Regions from separate parts of the Kocuria sp. WRN011 genome, predicted to be linked through region 2. Evidence: predicted binding sites of a transcription regulator. Region 2 holds the regulator's gene; the other holds the start of a gene.

Region 1 (10,440 bases), on a different contig from region 2:
GCTGGTGGGGCTGGGTGTGGACACCCTGTCCATGAGCCCGCGCTCGCTGGCGGCCGTGGCTGCAGTGCTGTCCCGGGTCGATCCGGAACAGGCTCGTACCGTGGCGCAGACCGCGTTGGACTCCACGAGCGCCCAGGAGGCCCGCGATACGGTCCGTGCTCAACTGCCCGTGCTGGAGGAGCTCGGACTCTGAGCGAAACACTCGGTGCGCCTGGGGACAGACCCGGGTGGCACGGAACACAATGGAAGCACGTCTTGTCCGGGCCCCGAATCGGACAGGCGACAACACAGAGGAGTTGCAATGGCAGAACGCACCGCAACCGTGGCCTCGCGAGTGGGGCTGCACGCACGACCAGCAGCGATCTTCGCGGAAGCCGCCGGTGAGTACGAAAACCTGGAGATCACCATCCGGTCCGACGGCGAAGGCGCCGAGGACGGGATGGATGCCGCGTCGGTACTGTCCCTGATGTCCCTGGGCGCGGCCCACGGAGACAAGGTGATTTTGGCCGCAGACGGCGACGGCGCCGACGAAGCCCTGGACCACCTGGTCTCCATCATCGAGACCGATCATGATGCGGAATAGTGATTTCATTCATCTCACCGCCTGAAAAGTGACATATCGGACACCACACTGCGTGGTGTCCGATATGTCATACAGGGGGTCATGTCGCCCGCTGTCACCGTTTCGGGAGTACGGTGATGGCATGGTGCGAATTCTCATTTTGGCTGCCCTGATCGTGGCGGCAATCGCTACGGTCACGGCCGCAATACTCGGTCCCTGGGGATGGTGGATCCCCGCTGTCATCTTCATCCTGCTGCTACTGCTCGGTATTCGAGACGCCGTGCAAACCCGGCACTCGATCCTCCGAAACTTCCCGGTGCTCGGACACGCGCGCTATTTCCTGGAGGAGATCCGCCCGGAGATTCAGCAGTACTTTATCGAGCGCAACTGGGACGGTAAGCCGTTCAGCCGCGATCAGCGTTCTTTGATCTACTCGCGTGCCAAGGGTTTCAAGGGTGACAAGGCCTTCGGTACCGAGCTCAACGTCAATCAGCCCGGCTACGAATACTTCATCCAGTCCATCGCACCCAAAGCGGTACCTGATCTGGGTCACCGTGTCCGATTGGGCGGCCCGGACTGCACGCAGCCCTATGACGCTTCGCTGCTCAATATTTCGGCCATGAGTTTCGGTTCACTGTCCAAGAACGCGGTACTGGCCATGAACAAGGGTGCGGCACAGGGCGGGTTCGCGCACGACACCGGTGAGGGTGGCCTGACCAAGTACCACCGTGCCTACAACGCAGATCTCATGTGGGAGTTCGGCTCGGGATATTTCGGAACCCGTGACAAGGACGGCCAGTTCGACCCCGAGAAGTTCCGGGAGAAATCCAACCTGGAACAGGTCAAGGCCATCACCGTGAAGCTGTCGCAGGGTGCCAAGCCCGGTCTGGGCGGTGTTCTCCCGGGAAACAAGGTCACTGAAGAGATCGCCGAGGCCCGCGGCGTACCGGTTGGCGAGACCTGTATTTCTCCGGCCAGCCACTCCGCATTCACCACGCCACGCGAACTGGTTCGCTTCATCGGCCAGTTGCGTGAACTCTCGAATGGTAAGCCCATTGGCTTCAAGCTGTGCATCGGCTCCCGCGTGGAAATCCTGGCCATCTGTAAGGCCATGATCGAGGAGAAGATCACCCCCGACTTCATCATCGTGGACGGTTCCGAGGGCGGCACCGGTGCGGCACCTCTGGAGTACCAGGACCATGTGGGTACCCCGCTGGTCGAGGGCATCATCCTGCTCCACAATGCACTGGTGGGCACCGGGCTGCGTGACCGCATCAAGATCGGTGCGGCCGGCAAGATCATCTCGGGTCACGACATCGTGCGCCACATCATTCAGGGCGCGGACTTCTGCATGAGCGCTCGCGCCATGATGATGGCCGTTGGCTGTATCCAGGCTCAGAAGTGCCACACCAACACCTGCCCCGTGGGCGTGGCCACTCAGGATCCCAAGTTGTACCGTGCCCTGGACGTCGATTCCAAGGGCGATCGTGTGGAGCGCTACCACCGCTTGACCGTTGAAGAGGCCGGACAGATCATCGCCACCATGGGTTGCGAGAGCCCGGAACAGATGACGCGCCAGATGCTGCGCCGTCGCATTACCGCAACCGAGAGCGTTTCCTACGAGTCGCTCTACCGTTGGCTGGATCGCGGTGAACTGTTCGAAGGTGTAGAAGGCGGCTGGGGCGAGGACTGGGACTACGCCAGCGCTGACAGCTTCACCCCGGGTCACCCTGGCAAGTATGTGTACAACGATCGCACCGAGTTCACTCACGAAGGGGAGACCACGGTGCGTCGCGAACCGGAACTGGCAACCGTGGCACAAGGATCCTCCGCAATGGGTTCGGACGTCACGCCTGAGCCTCGGCATGGCACTGCCCCTCGATTGGCCGACCACGAATTGACCGGGACCGCCTCGAGACAGGACGATCGCCGGTCCAGCAATGTGGGAGATACCAAACGCGCCGAGGGTCAACCCGGTACCGAGCCCGGTGCCCAGCACACGACTACGAGTCCGGATGAGACCGACGGGCACGTGGACCCTGCCGACAAGTAAGATCGGAAACTGACCTAGAATGTGGGTCGGAGATTCCTCCTGAGGCGGCGTCGCGACCAGCGGCGTCGCCTCAGGTCCACCGAGCTACCGGTACCGAACCAGGATTGAGAGAGCCTTGCGAGAATTCACCGCACGCTTTGCCACTGACGAAGAAATTCGCGCGTGGGACTCCCACGTCACGGCCAATCCCTCCGGCGGCAACCTGCTGCAGTCCGAGGCCTTCGCGGAGGTCAAGAAGGACCACGGGTGGACCCCGCGCCACGTGGTGTACGAACCCACGGATGGTTCGCAGCCCAGTTACAACCTGGCTCTCGAAAAGCGTGTCCCCGGTCTCGGCAAGATCTGGTACATGATTAAAGGTCCGGACGTGGAGTCGATCGATGACATGCCCGGGATCGTGGCGGCCAACAAGAAATTCGTGGCAGGCGCCGCCAAAGGTGTCTTCGCGATCAAGTACGAGCCCGAAATTCTGGCCTCGGACTACGCGAGCGGCCTGCTGGCCCGCTGTGGCCTTGTGAAATCCTTCGAGATCCAGCCCAACGATTCCACCGCCGTGCTGGACACGACCCCCGATGAGAAGGCGCTGTTGAAGTCGCTGCACTCTCGTGGCCGTAATGCCGTGCGCCGCGCCACCCGCGAGGGCTGCGAGGTCGAACGGGTGGAACTCACCGAGGACAACATGCGGGCCATGTACGCCCTCATGGACACCGTGGGGCAGGGCCATGCAAAGGTCACCCTGCGTTCCTACGAGTACTACCGCGCCTTCTGGACCAATTTTGCCGAACGCGGCCAAGGTCGGCTCTACTTCACCTACGAGGACGGCGAACCCTCGGTGGGTGCCTACGTGATCGCGTACGGCTCCAAGGGCACCTACAAGGACGGCGGTTCCAAGCCGCGCCGCAAGCAGTACGGTGATTCGCACCTGCTTCAGTGGCAGGCCATTCTGGATCTCAAGAACGACTTCGAGATCGAACAGTACGACTTCTGCGGTACGCCGCCCAGCGACCAACTCAAGAACAAGGAGCACCACTACTACGGTCTGGGGTTGTTCAAGACGAGTTTCACCAAGACGGTCGTGGACTATGTGGGCGTGTGGGACCAGCCACTGAACAAAGCCAAGTACGCGGCGTGGGCCAACCTCGGAGAAAAGGTGCAGCGTCAGCTCTGGGTTCGCCGTACCGGTCAGCCGTTCTACTGATCCGTGGCGGTGTAGAAACTCGTCTGTACACCGTTCATCACCACTAGCAGTAACCTGCGGGGTCAGGGAGGTTCAACGGCATTGAGCGTGACCGAGCAACTTCGGGAGCTTGCCCATCACGGGTATCCGTCCTCGGGGGCAGACCCCTGGCATGATGACCTGGGTGGTGAGCCCTTCGGCCCGGGTGGCGACACCTCACTGACGGATGCGGCTCGCCCGATCACGATGTACGGCTTCTCCCCGGTAGCCGTCAGGCCCACGGAATCTCAGGCCGCCCGTGCACAGACTCGCGCGCAGCTCGCTACGGGACTGCAGCCGGTCGTCCCGGCCGATGGTTCAGACACGGCACGAACTGGCAGTGTGTCGTCGCAGGTCGGTGCCCTGCCGGTACTCACCCCTAGCCAGATCGAGGCGGACAAGGCAGGGGCCACCCCGCGCCCTCAGGGTGCCGCGGCGACTAGGCCGGTCACCCAGATCTCTCGTCGCGGTTCGGCGCAGACCACCGCGGTGGAACGTCCCGAAACCTCCGGGATCGCCCACGAACCCGCGCCTGCCACCACGCAGGTACCCCGCGGCGCCTACCCGTCCACGCGTACGCGGGTCGCGCGGTCTTCCAAGGACAAACTCAAGTCGATGATCCGGGGCGACGCCGCTCCGACCGCACCCATGCGCGTGGTCGATCGACTCACTGCCACGCCGTTCCACAACCTCAGGCGTTTCGGGGACAGCAACGATCGGCAGGCTCGCCGGACTCTTAACTTTGCACTGCGGTTGGCCGAAACCATGTTCCACTACGGCGCCGACGCCCTGGACGTGGAGAACGCGATCGTTGCGGTGTGTGCCACCTACGGCGTGGAAAACCTCGAAGTGGACATCACCAACCAGTCGGTGACCATCAACTATGTCGCTGAGATGACCGAAACCGGCAAGCTCACGGCCGCCGGCCGGAGCACCGACGGCACGGGACAAATCACCAAGTCCCGCACCAGCCAGGACGTGCTGGACGACCCCAACACGTACAGCCACACGGTCATGCGCGTTGTGCGGTCCTGGACCGACAACTATGCCGGGCTGGCCAATTCGCATCAGCTGGTGACCCGCATCATCGAGGGCACCATGCCCCTCAAGGAAGCCGAACGGGAGCTCACCGAGATCAATTCACGGCCCAAGCCGTACCCCAAGTGGGCGGTGTGGTTGGCCACCGTGGTAGCAGCGGCCACCATCACCGTAGCCATCGGCGGTGGCGCGGCCGGAGCCTTGGTCGCGGCGGTCTCGTCGGTTCTGGTCCAGGTCGTCTCGTCGAAGCTCGGCGCCTGGCGCATCCCGGAGTTCTTCGCGCTGGCGGCCAATGCCCTGATCGTGACGCTCGCGGCCATGGGGATCTCGGCATTGGGAGTGGACCTGTCACCACCCAGAGTCATCGCGGGTGGCATCATCATGCTGCTGCCCACCACGCGCATGGTGTCCACCATGCAGGACGCCATCAACGGGTTCCCCGTGACCGCCATGGGACGACTGATGTCCACGTCCTTCGCTTTCCTCGGAATCATCGCCGGGATCGCGGTGGGTATCGCCCTCTCCGGATACTTGGGGATTCCGCGCATCGACGTGTCCCAGTCCTCGTTCACACCGCCGGATGCGTTGACCAACACGGTCTTCATGCTCATCTCCACGGCCTTGGTGGCCGTGACCATGCAGGCCAAACCGCGGCACATCTTCCCCGCGGTACTGGCAGCGTTGGCGGGGCTGTTGGTGTTCCATATCGGCGGAGATTACGGGCTGGGGGCCCGACTGGATACGGCTCTCGGCGCAACCACCACCGGGTGTGTAGCAGCCTTGCTCGCAGCGCGCTCACGTATCCCGCAGACGATCCTGGCCATCCCGGCCATGACCTACCTGTTGCCCGGGCTCTCCATCTTCCGCGGTATGTATGCCATCACCGTGGAGGTGGAGACCACGGGGGACGGTTTCACCGGCCTGATCAATGCCATGGCGTCCATCGTGATGATGGCTTCCGGTGTCGTGCTCGGAAGCTACCTGATGCGACCGTTCGTGGAGCGCATGAAGATCTTCTCGTTGCGCCGGAACCGGCGCCGCTGACGTGACTGACTCACCGGACTAACATGCCCGGGAGGGCGAGGCGTTGGCGGAGCCAGCGAGCGGGATCTAGCGGACCTACGCCCGCTGGGCCGGGCCGGCGTTCCGGGATCAGAGAATCTTGCCCACGGGCAGTTTCTTCTCCGCCTGGAAGAGGTCCTCGTTGCGTCCTGCGGCCCAGTAACCGGACAGTGATACCTGCGAGCGGTCCAGGTTGCGACGGTCGAAGAGTTCCTTGCGGGCTTCTTTCATGGCTTCGCGCTCACCGTGCACGAAAGCCTGGACCCCGGTCAGGTCCGAGGGCCACTCGGCCTGGGCGATCGCCACAACGAGGGCTCGTTCACCTGGTTGCTGACTCGAGCGGTAGACCCAGCGAATCTCGACATTCTCCGGAACGGCCACGTCATCGAGGTCATGCTGGTGTGCGGGGCCCTGCACCTCGAGGATTGCCAACCCCCGGGCGGTCTCAGGAAGAGCTTCGACGTTCGCCAGGACGGCGGGAATGGCGGCCTCGTCGCCGGCCAGCAGTGTCCAGGAAGCGTTCGGATCGGGTTCCCATTTCCCCCCGGGCCCCACGGCCACGAGGCGATCGCCCGGCTTGGCGGTGGCCGCCCACGGGCCCGCGTGACCCTCGATGCCGTGCAGGGCGACGTCGATCCACAAGGTGCCCGCGGCGGCGTCGTAGCGGCGCAGCGTCATGTGACGCGTGACGGGCAGGTCCTCGGGAGCCGCCGATTCGCGCACGGACCAATAATCCGGGAACTCGCCCGCGGGCGTCTCGGCCAGCGTGGCGTCCGAGAAGAACACGAGTTTGACGTATTTTTCAGGCGGGGTGATGTCCTGATAATCCTCATGGTTGAGGATGCTGCACACCACGCGCACCATGCCCGGGGAGAGTTCTTTGCGTTCGACCACCTCGAGATTGAGCTGAGGCTTCCGAGGTTTACGCGCGGTGCTCTTGTCCATGACCCCAGCTTAGGTGTTCCTAAGCAGGGATCGTCCAGTTGACGGGCTGGGCACCTAGTTCTTCGAGCAGCGCATTCGCACGGGAGAATGGGCGCGAGCCGAAGAATCCGCGGGACGCGGAGAGCGGCGAGGGGTGTACCGATTCCACGGTGGGCGCCCCGCCCAGCCACTGCTTGGTGTCTCGGGCGTCCCGGCCCCACAGAATTCCGACCAGGGGAGTGCCGCGCTGGGCCAGGGCCTTGATCGCGCACTCCGTGACGGTCTCCCAGCCCTTGCCACGGTGCGATGCGGGGGAACCTTCTCGCACGGACAGGGCCCTATTCAACAGCATGACCCCCTGCTCGGACCACGACGAGAGATCCCCGTGTTCGGGCGGCGACACATCCAGATCGGACTGTAGTTCCTTGTAGATGTTCTGCAGGGAACGGGGAATCGGTCGAACGTGGGGCTGTACCGAGAAGGACAGGCCCATGGCGTGCCCCGGAGTGGGGTACGGATCTTGACCGACGATGAGGACTTTCACCTCCGAGAAGGGCTCCTGGAAGGCCCGGAAAATGTTCTCGCCGCTCGGGAAGGTGCGGTGGCCTGCGGCGTGCTCGGTACGCAGGAATTCGCCCATGTTCCGAATGGTCGGCTCCACGGGTTGTAGCGCCTGTGCCCAGTCGTCGCTCATGATCTCGTTCAAGGGACGAGGGTCGGTCATGAGTGGATCTCCATTCACGGGTGGCTACGAATTACACGTATGAGATTACCGGTTAGGGTGGCTGTCATGGCTGAACCGGACGATGGGCTCGATTCCCTGGACAAGGCCATCCTGCAGCTGGAATCCGAGCACTGGAAGTATCGCGGCGCGAAAGAATCCGCGATACGGCAGCGCCTGGGCCTCAGCCCCGTGAATTACTACCAGCGCCTCAATGCACTGATCGACCGCGACGACGCCGCTCGGTTCGCTCCCATGCTGATCTCTCGTCTCCGCCGGGCGCGGCTGCGCTGACGGGTAGGAGAACTCGGAGCGGGCGTGGGATAGTAGAAGCAAACCCTGGCTGACCGGAAGCGCACATAATGAGTGAATACCCCCGCGACGAATTCGACGACGTTCCCGAGGACGGAACGCGTCAAGGTGCCCACCGAGGTCACAACCCTCAGGCTCGCACCGGTTCTCGCAAGGGATTTCTCGCCATCATCGGGGCGGGAATCCTGGCGCTGGCCGTGGGAGCCGTGGCGTTCGTGAATGCTCCGCGCACCGCTCAGGACGCCGTCGAGAACACCCCGTCACCATCGGGCAGCATCACTACAAGCACTTCCGAACCCAGCCCGTCAGAAACTTCGGACGACCCCACGAACGAACCCACAGATCCGGGGGCGCAAGTTCCAGCCGTACCCGGTGAGGGTGGCGTACCCGGCCAGGAGCCGGCCGCACCCGCGGATCCAGGCGCACCCCAGGACCCAGCTGCCCCGGTCGCACCCGAGTCACCAGCCGCTCCGGAAGCTCCCGCGCCTCCTGCACCGCCTGCACAGCCCGGTCCCGAGACCCCGGTCAATCCGGCGCCCGAGGTTCCAGGCGTTCCTCCCGAAGTACCGGGCGAAGGGGAAGCACCGGCCGGAGACCCTGCCGAGCCGGGCACCGGCGCGGCCGACTCCGAGCCCGGTGACTCCGCCGGTCGGGAACAAGCGGGCGCAGCCAACGGAGCGGACTCCTCTGATGCCGCTACCGGGAAGGCCGCCGACAACGCAGCCGAACCCGCCGTCACCTCACCGGACGCCGCGGCCGCCGCCGGGGCGTCCCAGAGTCCGTAGAAGTAGGCGTATTCGGCGTTTCAGCCCCGAATGAAACGTGAGTTCTCCTGACTCAAGACGTTTGCACTCTCCGGGGGCGAGTGCCAGTATTGACTTAGCACTCAGTTGAGTGGACTGCTAACCCCGGGTCCGGGGGAGGCCCACTCGCACGATCGAGTGAAAACCATCCATCACGGTGAGGTGCGTTTCGCACGGGTGAGGACCCGCGCGAACCATCGTCCGTCGCGGGCACCGTGATGAACAGATTTGTTTGTCAACCGTCCAGGAGGGACGCAACACATGGCAAAGATGATCGCATTTGACGAAGAGGCACGCCGCGGACTCGAGCGGGGTCTGAACACCCTCGCCGATGCCGTCAAGGTGACCCTTGGCCCGCGCGGACGCAACGTTGTTCTGGAGAAGGCCTGGGGCGCTCCCACCATCACCAACGATGGTGTGTCGATCGCCAAGGAAATCGAGCTCGAGGATCCGTACGAGAAGATCGGCGCCGAGCTCGTCAAGGAAGTTGCCAAGAAGACCGACGATATCGCCGGTGACGGTACCACCACGGCCACCGTGCTCGCACAGGCCCTGGTCAAGGAAGGCCTGCGCAACGTTGCCGCCGGTGCCGACCCGCTGTCGCTCAAGCGCGGTATCGAGAAGGCCGTTGCCGCCGTGACCGAGGAACTGCTGTCCTCGGCCAAGGAGATCGAGACCGAGGAAGAGATTGCCGCCACGGCGTCGATCTCCGCCGCTGACCCCGAGATCGGCAAGCTCATTGCTGCCGCCATGGAGAAGGTCGGCAAGGAAGGCGTCATCACGGTCGAGGAGTCCAACACCTTTGGGCTGGACCTCGAACTGACCGAAGGTATGCGCTTCGACAAGGGCTACCTGTCCGGTTACTTCGTGACCGACGCAGATCGTCAGGAAGCGGTCCTCGAGGATCCCTACATCCTGATCGTCAATTCCAAGATCTCCAACGTGAAGGACCTGGTCCCCGTCCTGGAGAAGGTCATGCAGGCCTCCAAGCCGCTGCTGATCATCGCCGAGGACGTCGAGGGCGAGGCCCTGGCCATGCTCGTGCTGAACAAGATGCGCGGGGCCGTGAAGTCCGTGGCCGTCAAGGCCCCCGGCTTCGGTGACCGTCGCAAGGCCCAGTTGGCAGACATCGCCATCCTCACCGGCGGTCAGGTCATCACCGAAGAGGTCGGCCTGTCCCTGGAGTCCGCAACTCTGGACCTGCTGGGCACCGCCCGCAAGGTGGTCGTCACCAAGGACGAGACCACCATCGTCGACGGCGCCGGCACTCAGGACGAGATCGAAGGCCGCGTGGCCCAGATCCGCGCGGAGATCGCCAACTCCGATTCGGACTACGACCGAGAGAAGCTGCAGGAGCGCCTGGCCAAGCTGGCCGGCGGTGTGGCAGTGCTCAAGGCTGGTGCCGCTACCGAGGTGGAGCTCAAGGAGCGCAAGCACCGCATCGAGGATGCCGTACGCAACGCCAAGGCAGCCGTTGAAGAGGGCATCGTCGCCGGTGGTGGCGTGGCACTCATCCAGGCCGGTCAGAAGGCCTTCGACAAGCTGCAGCTCACCGGTGACGAAGCAACTGGCGCCAACATCGTCAAGGTGGCCATCGACGCACCGCTCAAGCAGATCGCCGCGAACGCGGGCATGGAGCCCGGCGTTGTCGTGGACAAGGTGCGCGGCCTGCCCACCGGTCACGGTCTCAACGCCGCAACTGGTGAATACACCGACCTGATGGCTGCGGGCATCAACGACCCGGTCAAG
Region 2 (10,440 bases):
ACCGCGTGGAGCTGCGCTACCGCCTACCGCTCGCGGAAATCGTGTTCGACTTCTTCGATCTGCTCAAGTCCAAGACCCGCGGTTACGCCTCCCTGGACTGGAAGGCGGACGGCGAACAAGCCGCGGACCTGGTCAAGGTGGACATCCTGCTGCAGGGCGAGCAAGTGGATGCGTTCAGCGCCATCACCCACAAGGACAAGGCCTACTCCTACGGGGTGGTCATGACCGGCAAGCTCAAGAACCTGATCCCGCGTCAGCAGTACGAAGTGCCCATTCAGGCGGCCATCGGCTCGCGCATCATCGCGCGCGAAAACATCCGTGCGATCCGCAAGGACGTGCTCTCCAAATGCTACGGCGGCGACATCTCCCGTAAGCGCAAGCTGCTCGAGAAGCAGAAGGAAGGCAAGAAGCGCATGAAGATGGTGGGCCGCGTTGAGGTTCCCCAGGAGGCCTTCGTGGCCGCGCTGTCCTCCGATGAAGAATCGGGCAAGGACAAGAAGAAGTAATGCCCGCTCAGCCCGAAGGGGACCCGGCTCCCGCGGACGGGTCCCTGCCCTCGAGTGCGGTGGCCCGAGCGGGCGATCGCACGCTGAGCCTGTACGTGCACGTCCCGTTCTGCGCCGTGCGCTGCGGGTACTGCGACTTCAACACCTACACAATGTCGCAGCTAGGCCCGGGCGTGTCCCGCGACGATTACCATCACGACGCCGCCGCGGAAGTCCGTTTCGGCCGTTCCGTTCTCGACGCCGCTGGGGCACCCCCGCGCCCGCTGCACAGCGTGTTCTTCGGCGGCGGCACACCCACCTTGCTCCCGGCCGAGAACCTCGCCGATGTCCTGGTCCAGGCCAGGGACAGCTTTGGACTCGCTCCGGATGCCGAGGTCACGGTGGAGGCCAACCCGGACTCGGTCACGGACTGCACGTTCGAGATCCTCGCGGAAGCGGGAGTGACGCGGGTGTCCTTCGGTATGCAGTCTGCCGTTCCGCACGTGTTGCAGGTCCTGGAACGTACCCACACTCCGGCCAATGTTCCACTGGCGGTGGCGGGTGCGCGCAAGGCGGGACTCTCGGCCAGCGTGGACCTGATCTACGGAACACCGGGGGAGACCGTGGCGGATTGGCAGCGCTCCGTCGAGGCCGCCCTGGAGCTCGAACCCGACCACATCTCCGCATACTCGCTGATCATCGAGGACGGCACCAAGCTTGCAGCGCAGATCCGGCGCGGTGAGGTCCCCGAGGTGGATCCCGACGATCAGGCGGAGAAGTACATCCTGGCCGATCGCCTACTGCGCGAAGCCGGATTCGAATGGTACGAGGTCTCCAACTGGTCCCGCGCTGCCGAAGGCCGCAGCGCCGAGCAGAACCGCAGCGCGCACAACATTGCGTATTGGCGCAATCAGGACTGGTGGGGCATCGGCCCCGGAGCCCATTCCCACATGGACGGCGTGCGCTGGTGGAACATCAAGCACCCGCTGCCGTACACGAACAAGGTCCGTGACGGGGTATCACCGGCCGTGGGCCGCGAAACCCTGGACCCGGACACGCAGTACCTCGAGCACGTGATGCTGGGGATCCGCATACGAGAGGGTCTGGAGACCTCAAGTCTGCGTCCCGAAGGGCGCAACGCGGTGGCCGGGCTCATCGCGGACGGCTGGGTGGACGGGCCCGCCGCGATCGCTGGGCGCGTGATACTCACCGACCAAGGTCGTCTCGTGGCCGACGCCGTGACCCGTCGCCTGCTCGACTGGTGAGGTATCCGCCGCTGGGCGCAGCCGTCCGGTGGAATGCCACCACAAAGTGGCGCGCAGGGCAGTAGAACGAAACGCGAACAAAAACCGCCGCGTCCGGATCAACCGGACGCGGCGGCGTCGTCTTAGCTGAGGTGCGGATCAGGCCTTGGCGGAACGCCTGGTCTGCAGCTTGTCGAAAAGGTGTGTGTTGCCGCGGTATTGGTAGGGCTCGCCCTGGTTGACCTTGATGCCGGCAATCACCGATTGGACCGCCAGAACGACCCAGGTCAGGGCGGCTACCAGGGCAAAGACCCAACCGACCGCGGGAATCAGGGACAACGCGATGCCCACCAGGATGATCAGGGTGGGCAACAGGGAAAAGTTGAGCGCTTCGCGGGACTCCTGGCGGGTGAACGGTCCGCGATCACCCAGCGTGCGGTGAATCAAGTAGCTGGGCAGTGCACCGGAGACACCGCCCAGGTGCGCGAGGGTGGCGAACTGCCTGTCCTGGGAAATATCCAAGGGTTCGGCCTGGGCGGAGATGCTCTCGAAAGCGGGAGCGTCACCGGTCACCGATCGGGAACCGGAGGGGGCGGAGGCTTGATCAACCACAGATGTCTCTTTCCGGGGCAACGAGCCCGTCGTGCAGCGAGATGCTGCGCTTGAAGTATTCGGTTCATTCTAGGGGCCTGAGTCTGTGTTCGAGCTGAGCCGGTCGTGTTACTCGCACCACCCCGAACGGTCACCATTGGCTCTGATCCATAGCCTCGGTAGTGCGTTTGCTCCGTTGACGTCGCGGTGGGAATTACTGCGGTGCCGTGAGGAAATCGATGAGCTCCTCGACCCGTCCCAGCAGTGATGGTTCCAGGTCCGAGTAGGAGTCCACGCGGGCCAGAATCCGCTGCCAGGCCTGCCCGATGTCCGCGGGAGTCTTATGGGGCAGACCCAGCGCCTTGGCCATGCCCGTTTTCCAATCGATCCCGCGCGGAATCACGGGCCACTCCTGTAAGCCCAGAACCGAGGGTTTCACGGCCTGCCAGATGTCCACATACGGGTGGCCAAGGACCAACAAATTGCCCTGGGCCCCGGGAACGCGCAGCGCGTCCGCAGCGATCTTGGATTCCTTGGATCCTGTGACCAGGTGGTCCACCAGAACGCCGAGTCGTCTTTCGCGGCCCGGATTGAACTCGCGGACCGCCGCGGGAAGATCGTCGATACCGTGCAGCGGTTCCACCACGATGCCCTCGACCGCCAAGTCATGACCCCAGACCTTGGCGACCAGTTCGGCGTCGTGATAGCCCTCGACCCAGATGCGTGACTCCTTGGCCACGCTGGCGCGCAACCCCTCCACCGCCACGGAGCCCGAGCGGGTGCGAGCGGGTTTCTTGGGCCCGGTCTTTCGCGCGGGTGGCCCCAGCTTGATGGGCTCACCGTCGAGCAGGAACCCGGGTCCGAGCGGAAAGGTCTTGATCTTCCCGTGCCGGTCCTCCAGACCGACCACGCGCATACCACCAATGGTTTCCAGGCTCACCGCGGCACCCACCCAGCCGGTCTGCGCATCTTCGAGAACCATGCCGGGTTCCAGCGCGGTCTCGCGGGGCACGGGTCCGGTGCGGGCCACCGCTGGGCTGGTCAAATCCTGCGGGCCCCAGGTCCAACCGGATGCTGTCACGATGCGCCGTCCTCACGTGCGGGGTGGATGATCAGCCGCGAGCGTACCAAATAGCGTGCGGGGAGACCGGGGGTAGACTCATGTGAATTAGCACTGTCAACCATTGAGTGCCAAAATAGCCACGGAGACCAGATCCATGGTGCAAGCCCGTCCACGCCGGGGAGGTGACACGAGTGAGCCAGCCGCGCAGAGCAGAAATCTTGCGGGCCATTGTCGAGGACTACGTCCATTCACGGGAGCCCGTGGGATCCAAGGCGCTGGTGGAACGGCATCAATTGGGCGTTTCCTCCGCCACCGTCCGCAACGACATGGCCGCGTTGGAGGAAGACGGCCTGATCGTGGCCCCGCACACCAGTTCCGGCCGCATCCCTACGGACAAGGGTTACCGCACCTTCGTGGACCAGATTGCCTCGGTTCGGCCATTGTCGTCTCCGCAGAAACGCGCCATCCAGTCGTTCCTGGACGGCGCGGACGACCTCGACGACGCCATGGAACGCACCGTGCGGCTCCTCGCCCAGCTAACGCACCAGGTGGCAGTGATCCAGTACCCGGCGGCCTCCGGCACCACCCTGCGCCACGTGGAGCTCGTGGACGTGGGCGGCACCTCCCTGCTGGTCGTGTTCATTCCCACGTCCGGCCGGGTCCTGCAGCGCATCGTTGAAGTGAGCCGGGCACTGCCCGAGCACGAACTCATGGAGCTGCGGGCCCGTGTGCTGGCGTCGGTCATGGGGCGGCCCCTGCAGGACGTACCCGCGGGCGCCTCGAACCTGGTTCGGCAGCTGCCCCCGGAACTGGCCGAGGCCGGCACGGTGGTGGCCGAGGCACTCGCGTCGCTCGCGGCGTCGTCGGAGGACCACCGACTGGTCATGGCCGGCACGGCCAACCTGGCGCGCTTCAGCGGTGACTTTGCTCTCAGTATCGGTCCCGTGCTCGAAGCACTTGAGGAACAAGTGGTCATGCTGCGATTGTTGTCAGAGATGCAACAGGATGTCCGTGGTGTGGCCGTGCGTATCGGGTCCGACAGTACCGACGACCCGCTCGCGGAAACTTCCGTGGTGGCCACCGGCTACGGCCCAGAATCCGTGTCCAAACTGGGCGTGGTGGGTCCCACCCGAATGGATTACCCCTCCACCATGGCCGCGGTCCGCGCCGTGGCACGCTATTTGTCCCACACGCTGGGGGAGTAGCGGCGCCCACCGTGGCACCGTTCCCCATCCGCGTTGAGAAACACACACTGACGAAAGAAGAATCGATTCCATCGTGAGCGATCACTACGAAACCCTGGGCGTGACCCGGGATGCCAGCCCGGAAGAGATCAAGCGTGCCTACCGCAAGAAGGCCCGCAAACTCCACCCGGACGTGAATCCCTCCCCGGAGGCCGCCGAAGAGTTCAAGCGTGTGTCCCACGCGAACGATGTCCTGGCGGACCCGGAAAAGCGCCGCGTCTACGACGCCACGGGTAACGAGAACGGAACCGACACCGGTTTCGGCGGGGGCTTCCCCGGCTCCGGCTTCGGTTTCGCGGACATCTTCGAGACCTTCTTCCAGGGCGCCGGTGCCGCCGGGCAGCGCGGGCCCCAGTCCCGTACCCGACAGGGCCAGGACGCGCTCATCAACGTGCGCATTTCGCTGAAGGACGCAGTGTTCGGCATTGAGAAGGACATCACCGTGGACACCGCGGTCGTCTGCCCCACGTGTCAAGGTTCGTGCTGCCAGCCCGGCACCAGCCCCACCACGTGCTCCATGTGCCGCGGCTCCGGTCACATGCAGTACCAGAAGCAGTCGATCCTGGGTGTGGTGACCACCCAGGCACCGTGCGCGTCCTGTAACGGCTTCGGCACCGTGATCGAGAACCCATGCCACGAATGCTACGGCGAGGGTCGCGTGCGTGACCGCCGCCCGCTCACCATCAAGATTCCGGCGGGCGTCCAGTCCGGTAACCGCATCCGACTCTCGGGTCAGGGTGAGGCCGGTACCGCCGGCGGACCCAACGGTGACCTCTACGTGGAACTCAAGGTCGATCCCGACCCCACCTTCCATCGCGAAGGCGACGACCTGCACGCCCGCCTCCGCATTCCCATGACCTCAGCCGCCCTGGGTACCACGGTCCAGCTCGACACGTTCGACGGCGCTCGCGACGTCGACGTCGCCTCGGGCACCCAGTCGGGTGCCACCGTGACGCTCGAGGATCTGGGCGTGACCCACCTGCGTGGCAAGGGCCGCGGTGATCTTCAGGTGCACATCGAGGTGGAGACCCCGCAGGATCTCAACTCCGAGCAGCGGGACTTGATCGAGCAGTTGGCCACCCTGCGCAATGAGCGCCGCTCGGACGCAACCACCATGAACACGCCGTCCTCCGGTGGCTTCTTCTCCCGGCTCAAGGATCGGTTCAACGATCTGTGACGGATCCGGTCTTCTTCGCCGACGGTTCCGAACTGAACGGCGCGAGCGCCGGTGAGGAGTTCGTCCTCGCCGGCGCCGAGGCGCGCCACGCGGTCACAGTCCGCAGGCTACGGGCGGGGGAGACCCTCGATCTCGTGGACGGCGCCGGGAAGCGGGCAGCGTGCGAATTCGTGAGCGGTGAGAAAGACACCATGACCGTTCGGGTCGTCTCCGTGACGCAGGAGCCCGCCCCCGCCACCGAGTTCGTTCTGGTCCAGGCGCTGGCCAAGGGTGACCGTGATCTGCAGGCCGCCGAGAGCGCCACCGAGCTGGGCGTGGACCGGGTGATCCCGTGGCAGGCAGACCGAAGCATTGTGCGACTCAAGCCCGAACGCGCCGCCAAGACTCTCGCCAAATGGCAGTCCACGATGGCCGCTGCGGCCAAGCAGTCACGGCGTGCGCGCTGGCCCGAGCTCGGGGAGCACGTGAATTCGAGCGGCCTTGCCTCCTTGATGCAACAGGAAAGCGGAACTTTGTGGTTCGTGCTGCACGAGTCCTCCGCTGTCTCCTGGGGCGGTCTCGAATCCCAAGAGCTCTCCGGAGCCGAGTCGATCGGTGTGATCGTGGGCCCAGAGGGCGGGATCAGCGATCAGGAACTGAATCGGTTCGTCGCGGCAGGGGCGAGACCCCTGAAGCTCGGCCACGAGGTCATGCGCGCCTCGACCGCCGGACCGGCAGCTCTGGCCGCATTGTGTGCCTTGACCGGGCGTTGGGCCTGAGGTCCAGCGCCGCCGTGGCTCGCTCATCGGCGATCAGGGCGTGAACCGAGGCCCTACACGAAAGGTGAGTTCGGGTAGGTTGCTCAGTCTTCGACGACCGTGACGGTGTGGTCGTCCTTGACCTCTTGTCCTGCGTCATTCACACCGATGACCCGCACCGTGTACTCACCGGCGGGAACCTCGACCGGGAAACGTAACTCGGTTCCGGAGGTGGACGCGGGTGTGTTCTTCGGTTCAGAAATCTCTCCCGATTTCACAGGTCGATCTTCGCCCTCCGGAATGACTTCCCACCGGGCCGATGCGTATTCCGGCAGCACCCTGCCGAAGATCGTCATGGTCTGACCCGCTTCCGTACCGGTCTGGGGATCGATCAACCACACCGGTGAGGCTATCGAGGCGTCACGGGAAATCGGTTCATCCAGGTTCACGGAACCGAAAGCCTTGTATCCGGTTTCACCGTCCACCAGGACGCGAACTTCTTTGGCCGTAGCGGCATCGAGGAGTCCAGCCGTAACGGCTGCAGCGGACACGGTGTAGACGAGTTGTTGGAGTGCAAGTTCCGCGTCGTCCTCCGAAAGCCTGCTCGCAAAGGCGGTGGAGGGCATGTCCACGGTGATGGTTCCATCCGGGGACACGGAAGTGCCCACGTTCTCCACCTGGGTCCACATCGAACGGTAATCCTCGTCGAGGGGCGACAGCGTGGTCATCATGACTACGGCTTCGGCCACGGGATCCACGGTGTCCGCGTTGGAGGCGGTGCGGAACTCCCGGAAGAGGTAGCCCTCTTGCGCTCCGCTTCCGGCCCAGTAGACCGGAGTCTGTTCGGTGGCGACGCCCTCGTAGGCGTTGTCCGTGTTCATGGGTGCGGAGGCAATCCTGGGAGCGGTGCTCGAGGCATTGGTCGCGCGGTCATTGGCGGACCCGCATGCGGAGAGAACCAGGCTCACGGCAAGACCCGCGGACAGTAGGACCGCCGCATTGCGGGCAGAGTAATGCCTGTGTTCCATGAGTTCACCACCCCGGTATGAGCTGTAGCAGTTGATCGCCGCACACGAGTTGAGAGCGCGCAGAACGTACGAGTTTGGTACCGGTGGACCAAGATACCCACAGTTACAGGTGGCGATGAACCCAGAAGTGCGTCCTGGGTGAAACCGTTATCAACCTGCAACACAACGAGCGGTAGGCTGGACCCCAATGACTGATCATGTATCCGGGGCCGATCCGAACCCACAAGACCACGAAGGCCACACCCGCGTTGTCGTGCACATGCCCGACCGGGACACCGCTCTCCGCGCACTTGGACAAGCCGATGCCACGCTGCGCCTTCTTGAACAGAACTTTCCCGCCGTGCGCATCACCGTGCGCGACGTTGACGTTGCCTTTGAGGGGCCCGTGCACGACACGCGCTCGGCCGCTGCACTGCTCGAAGAACTCGTGGTCCTGGCTCAACGAGGGACCGAGATCACGGAGCGAACCGTCATGCGCGTGACGCGCATGCTGCGCGAGGCCGAAGGCATGCGCCCGGCCAGTGCGCTGTCGACGAGCATCCTGTCGACCCGCGGCAAGACCATCCGGCCCAAGACGGTGAACCAGAAGCACTACGTGGACGCCATCGACGAGCACACCGTGGTCTTCGGCGTGGGCCCGGCCGGTACGGGTAAAACCTACTTGGCCATGGCCAAGGCCGTGCGCGCTCTGCAGGCCAAAGAGGTCAGCCGGATCATCCTCACTCGCCCCGCCGTGGAGGCTGGCGAGCGCCTGGGGTTCCTGCCGGGTTCCCTCAACGACAAGATCGATCCGTACCTGCGCCCGCTCTACGACGCGCTGCACGACATGATGGACCCGGAGTCCATTCCGCGTCTCATGGAAGCGGGCACCATTGAGGTGGCTCCGCTGGCTTACATGCGCGGCCGCACCCTGAACGACGCCTTCGTGATCCTCGACGAGGCGCAGAACACCACGCCGGAACAAATGAAGATGTTCCTCACCCGCCTGGGTTTCGGTTCGCGCATTGTGGTCACCGGCGACGTCACCCAGGTGGACCTGCCCGGCAGCACGTCGTCGGGCCTGCGCCAGGTGCAGCACGTGCTCCAGAACATTGACGACATCGCGTTCTGCGAGCTCACGGCCCAGGACGTGGTGCGCCACGAACTCGTGGGCGAGATCGTGGCCGCCTACGATCAGTTCGCCACCACCAACCGGCACCGGAACGAGCGCCGTCGCCGCAAGGATGAGCGCAGGGCGGCCGCTTCGGCTCCCCTCGAACAGGGCGAGCAGAACGAGCGAGCATGAGCATTTCCATCGACACCCCGTGGGACTCCCCGGAAGAACAAGCGACGTTCCCCGCCGCCTACCGCGCCGTGGACCTGGAACAACTGACCGCACTGACCGACCTCGCCTTCGCTCGCTGGCACCTTCACCCGGACACGGAGCTGTCCATTTCGGTGGTGGACGAGGACGAGATGGCCGAGCTGCACGTCCAGTGGCTCGACCTGCCCGGTGCCACGGACGTGATGTCCTTCCCCATGGATGAGCTGACGGCCGGCACGGAGACCGAACCGAGCCTGGGCGTGCTCGGAGACATCGTGCTCTGCCCGCCAGTGGCCGAACGACAGGCACAAGCGGCGGGGCACAGTACACAGGACGAACTGTGCCTGCTCACCGTGCACGGCATGCTCCACCTCCTCGGACACGACCACGTGGAAGAGGACGAACGCGAAGCCATGTTCACCCTTCAGCGGGGCCTGCTCGAAGAGTTCCTGGGGCGCGACGCGCCTGTCGAAACGATGAAGTAGTCCCGCCCCCACGCTTTCCGAAAGGACACGTTGATGTCTGACGATCATCAGGACACCCCCGACCAGCAGTTCCGCGCGGGATTCGCCGTGTTCGTGGGCCGCCCCAACGTGGGCAAGTCCACGTTGACCAACGCCCTGGTGGGCCGCAAGGTGGCGATCACCTCCAACCGGCCCCAAACCACCCGCCACACGATTCGCGGCATCGTTCACCGCCAAGACGGCCAGTTGATCCTGGTGGACACCCCGGGCCTGCACCGCCCCCGCACCCTCCTCGGACAGCGACTCAACGACGTGGTGGCCGAGACTCTCGGTGAAGTGGACGTGATCGGTCTCTGCATCCCGGCGGATCAGAAGGTCGGCCCCGGCGACCGGTACATCGCACAGCAGGTGGCGGCGGCTGCCGGGCGTAATCCCGTGGTCGCCATCGTGACCAAAGCTGATTCCGTTCCGCGCGACAAGCTCGCCGAGCAGTTGGTCGCGGTCACCGAACTCGGCCGCGAGGTCATGGCCGAGGAGCAGGCACAGCGCGAGCAACGACGACGCCGCCGCGCGGCGTCGTCGTCGAATGTCGCCTCCGTCAACGAAAAGCCGCGCGCGGACCAGTCCGAGGCCGGGTGGAGTGACGTGATTCCCGTGAGCGCCAAGGACGGCTTCCAGGTTGAGAAACTCGCCTCGCTGCTCGTGAGCCTCATGCCGGAATCCCCGGCGCTCTACCCTGACGGCGAGCTCACGGACGAACCCGAGATCACCATGATGGCGGAGCTCATCCGCGAGGCCGCACTGGAAGGCGTGCGGGACGAATTGCCGCACTCGCTGGCCGTGGTGGTGGACGAAGCATCCGAGCGGGAGGGCCGCCCCGAGAACAACCCGATGTTGGATGTGCACGCGAGCCTGTTCGTCGAACGGCCCTCGCAGAAGGCCATCGTGATCGGCAAGGGTGGCTCGCGGTTGCGGGAGATCGGTACCAAGGCGCGCACCCAGATCGAGGCTCTGTTGGGGACCAAGGTGTACCTGGATCTGCACGTGAAGGTCGCCAAGGAATGGCAGCGGGATCCCAAACAACTGTCTCGCTTGGGATTCTGA

The links. The regulator HrcA, encoded in region 2, represses chaperone genes, less so after heat shock. The targets are predictions, from matches to a motif close to TTNGCACTCGNNNNNNNCGAGTGCNAA.
Region 1: the regulator HrcA is predicted to act here: its motif matches at 8,768-8,794, upstream of groL (chaperonin GroEL).

What each region holds. Positions count from the first base shown of each region.
Region 1 is NZ_NSGI01000002.1:371,581-382,020, reverse strand. Features, by position in the region: gene ptsP (phosphoenolpyruvate--protein phosphotransferase) at 1-193, shown strand, start outside; gene CKW39_RS04455 (HPr family phosphocarrier protein) at 302-583, shown strand; gene CKW39_RS04450 (FMN-binding glutamate synthase family protein) at 705-2,615, shown strand; gene CKW39_RS04445 (peptidoglycan bridge formation glycyltransferase FemA/FemB family protein) at 2,731-3,813, shown strand; gene CKW39_RS04440 (threonine/serine exporter ThrE family protein) at 3,901-5,913, shown strand; gene CKW39_RS04435 (siderophore-interacting protein) at 6,022-6,876, opposite strand; gene CKW39_RS04430 (uracil-DNA glycosylase) at 6,896-7,579, opposite strand; gene CKW39_RS04425 (DUF3263 domain-containing protein) at 7,646-7,870, shown strand; gene CKW39_RS15700 (hypothetical protein) at 7,939-8,673, shown strand; gene groL (chaperonin GroEL) at 8,953-10,440, shown strand, end outside.
Region 2 is NZ_NSGI01000006.1:129,844-140,283, reverse strand. Features, by position in the region: gene lepA (translation elongation factor 4) at 1-506, shown strand, start outside; gene hemW (radical SAM family heme chaperone HemW) at 506-1,750, shown strand; gene CKW39_RS09840 (DUF4870 domain-containing protein) at 1,889-2,341, opposite strand; gene CKW39_RS09835 (DUF3097 domain-containing protein) at 2,535-3,401, opposite strand; gene hrcA (heat-inducible transcriptional repressor HrcA) at 3,575-4,588, shown strand; gene dnaJ (molecular chaperone DnaJ) at 4,662-5,804, shown strand; gene CKW39_RS09820 (16S rRNA (uracil(1498)-N(3))-methyltransferase) at 5,801-6,562, shown strand; gene CKW39_RS09815 (GerMN domain-containing protein) at 6,646-7,569, opposite strand; gene CKW39_RS09810 (PhoH family protein) at 7,757-8,854, shown strand; gene ybeY (rRNA maturation RNase YbeY) at 8,851-9,357, shown strand; gene CKW39_RS09800 (GTPase Era) at 9,391-10,440, shown strand.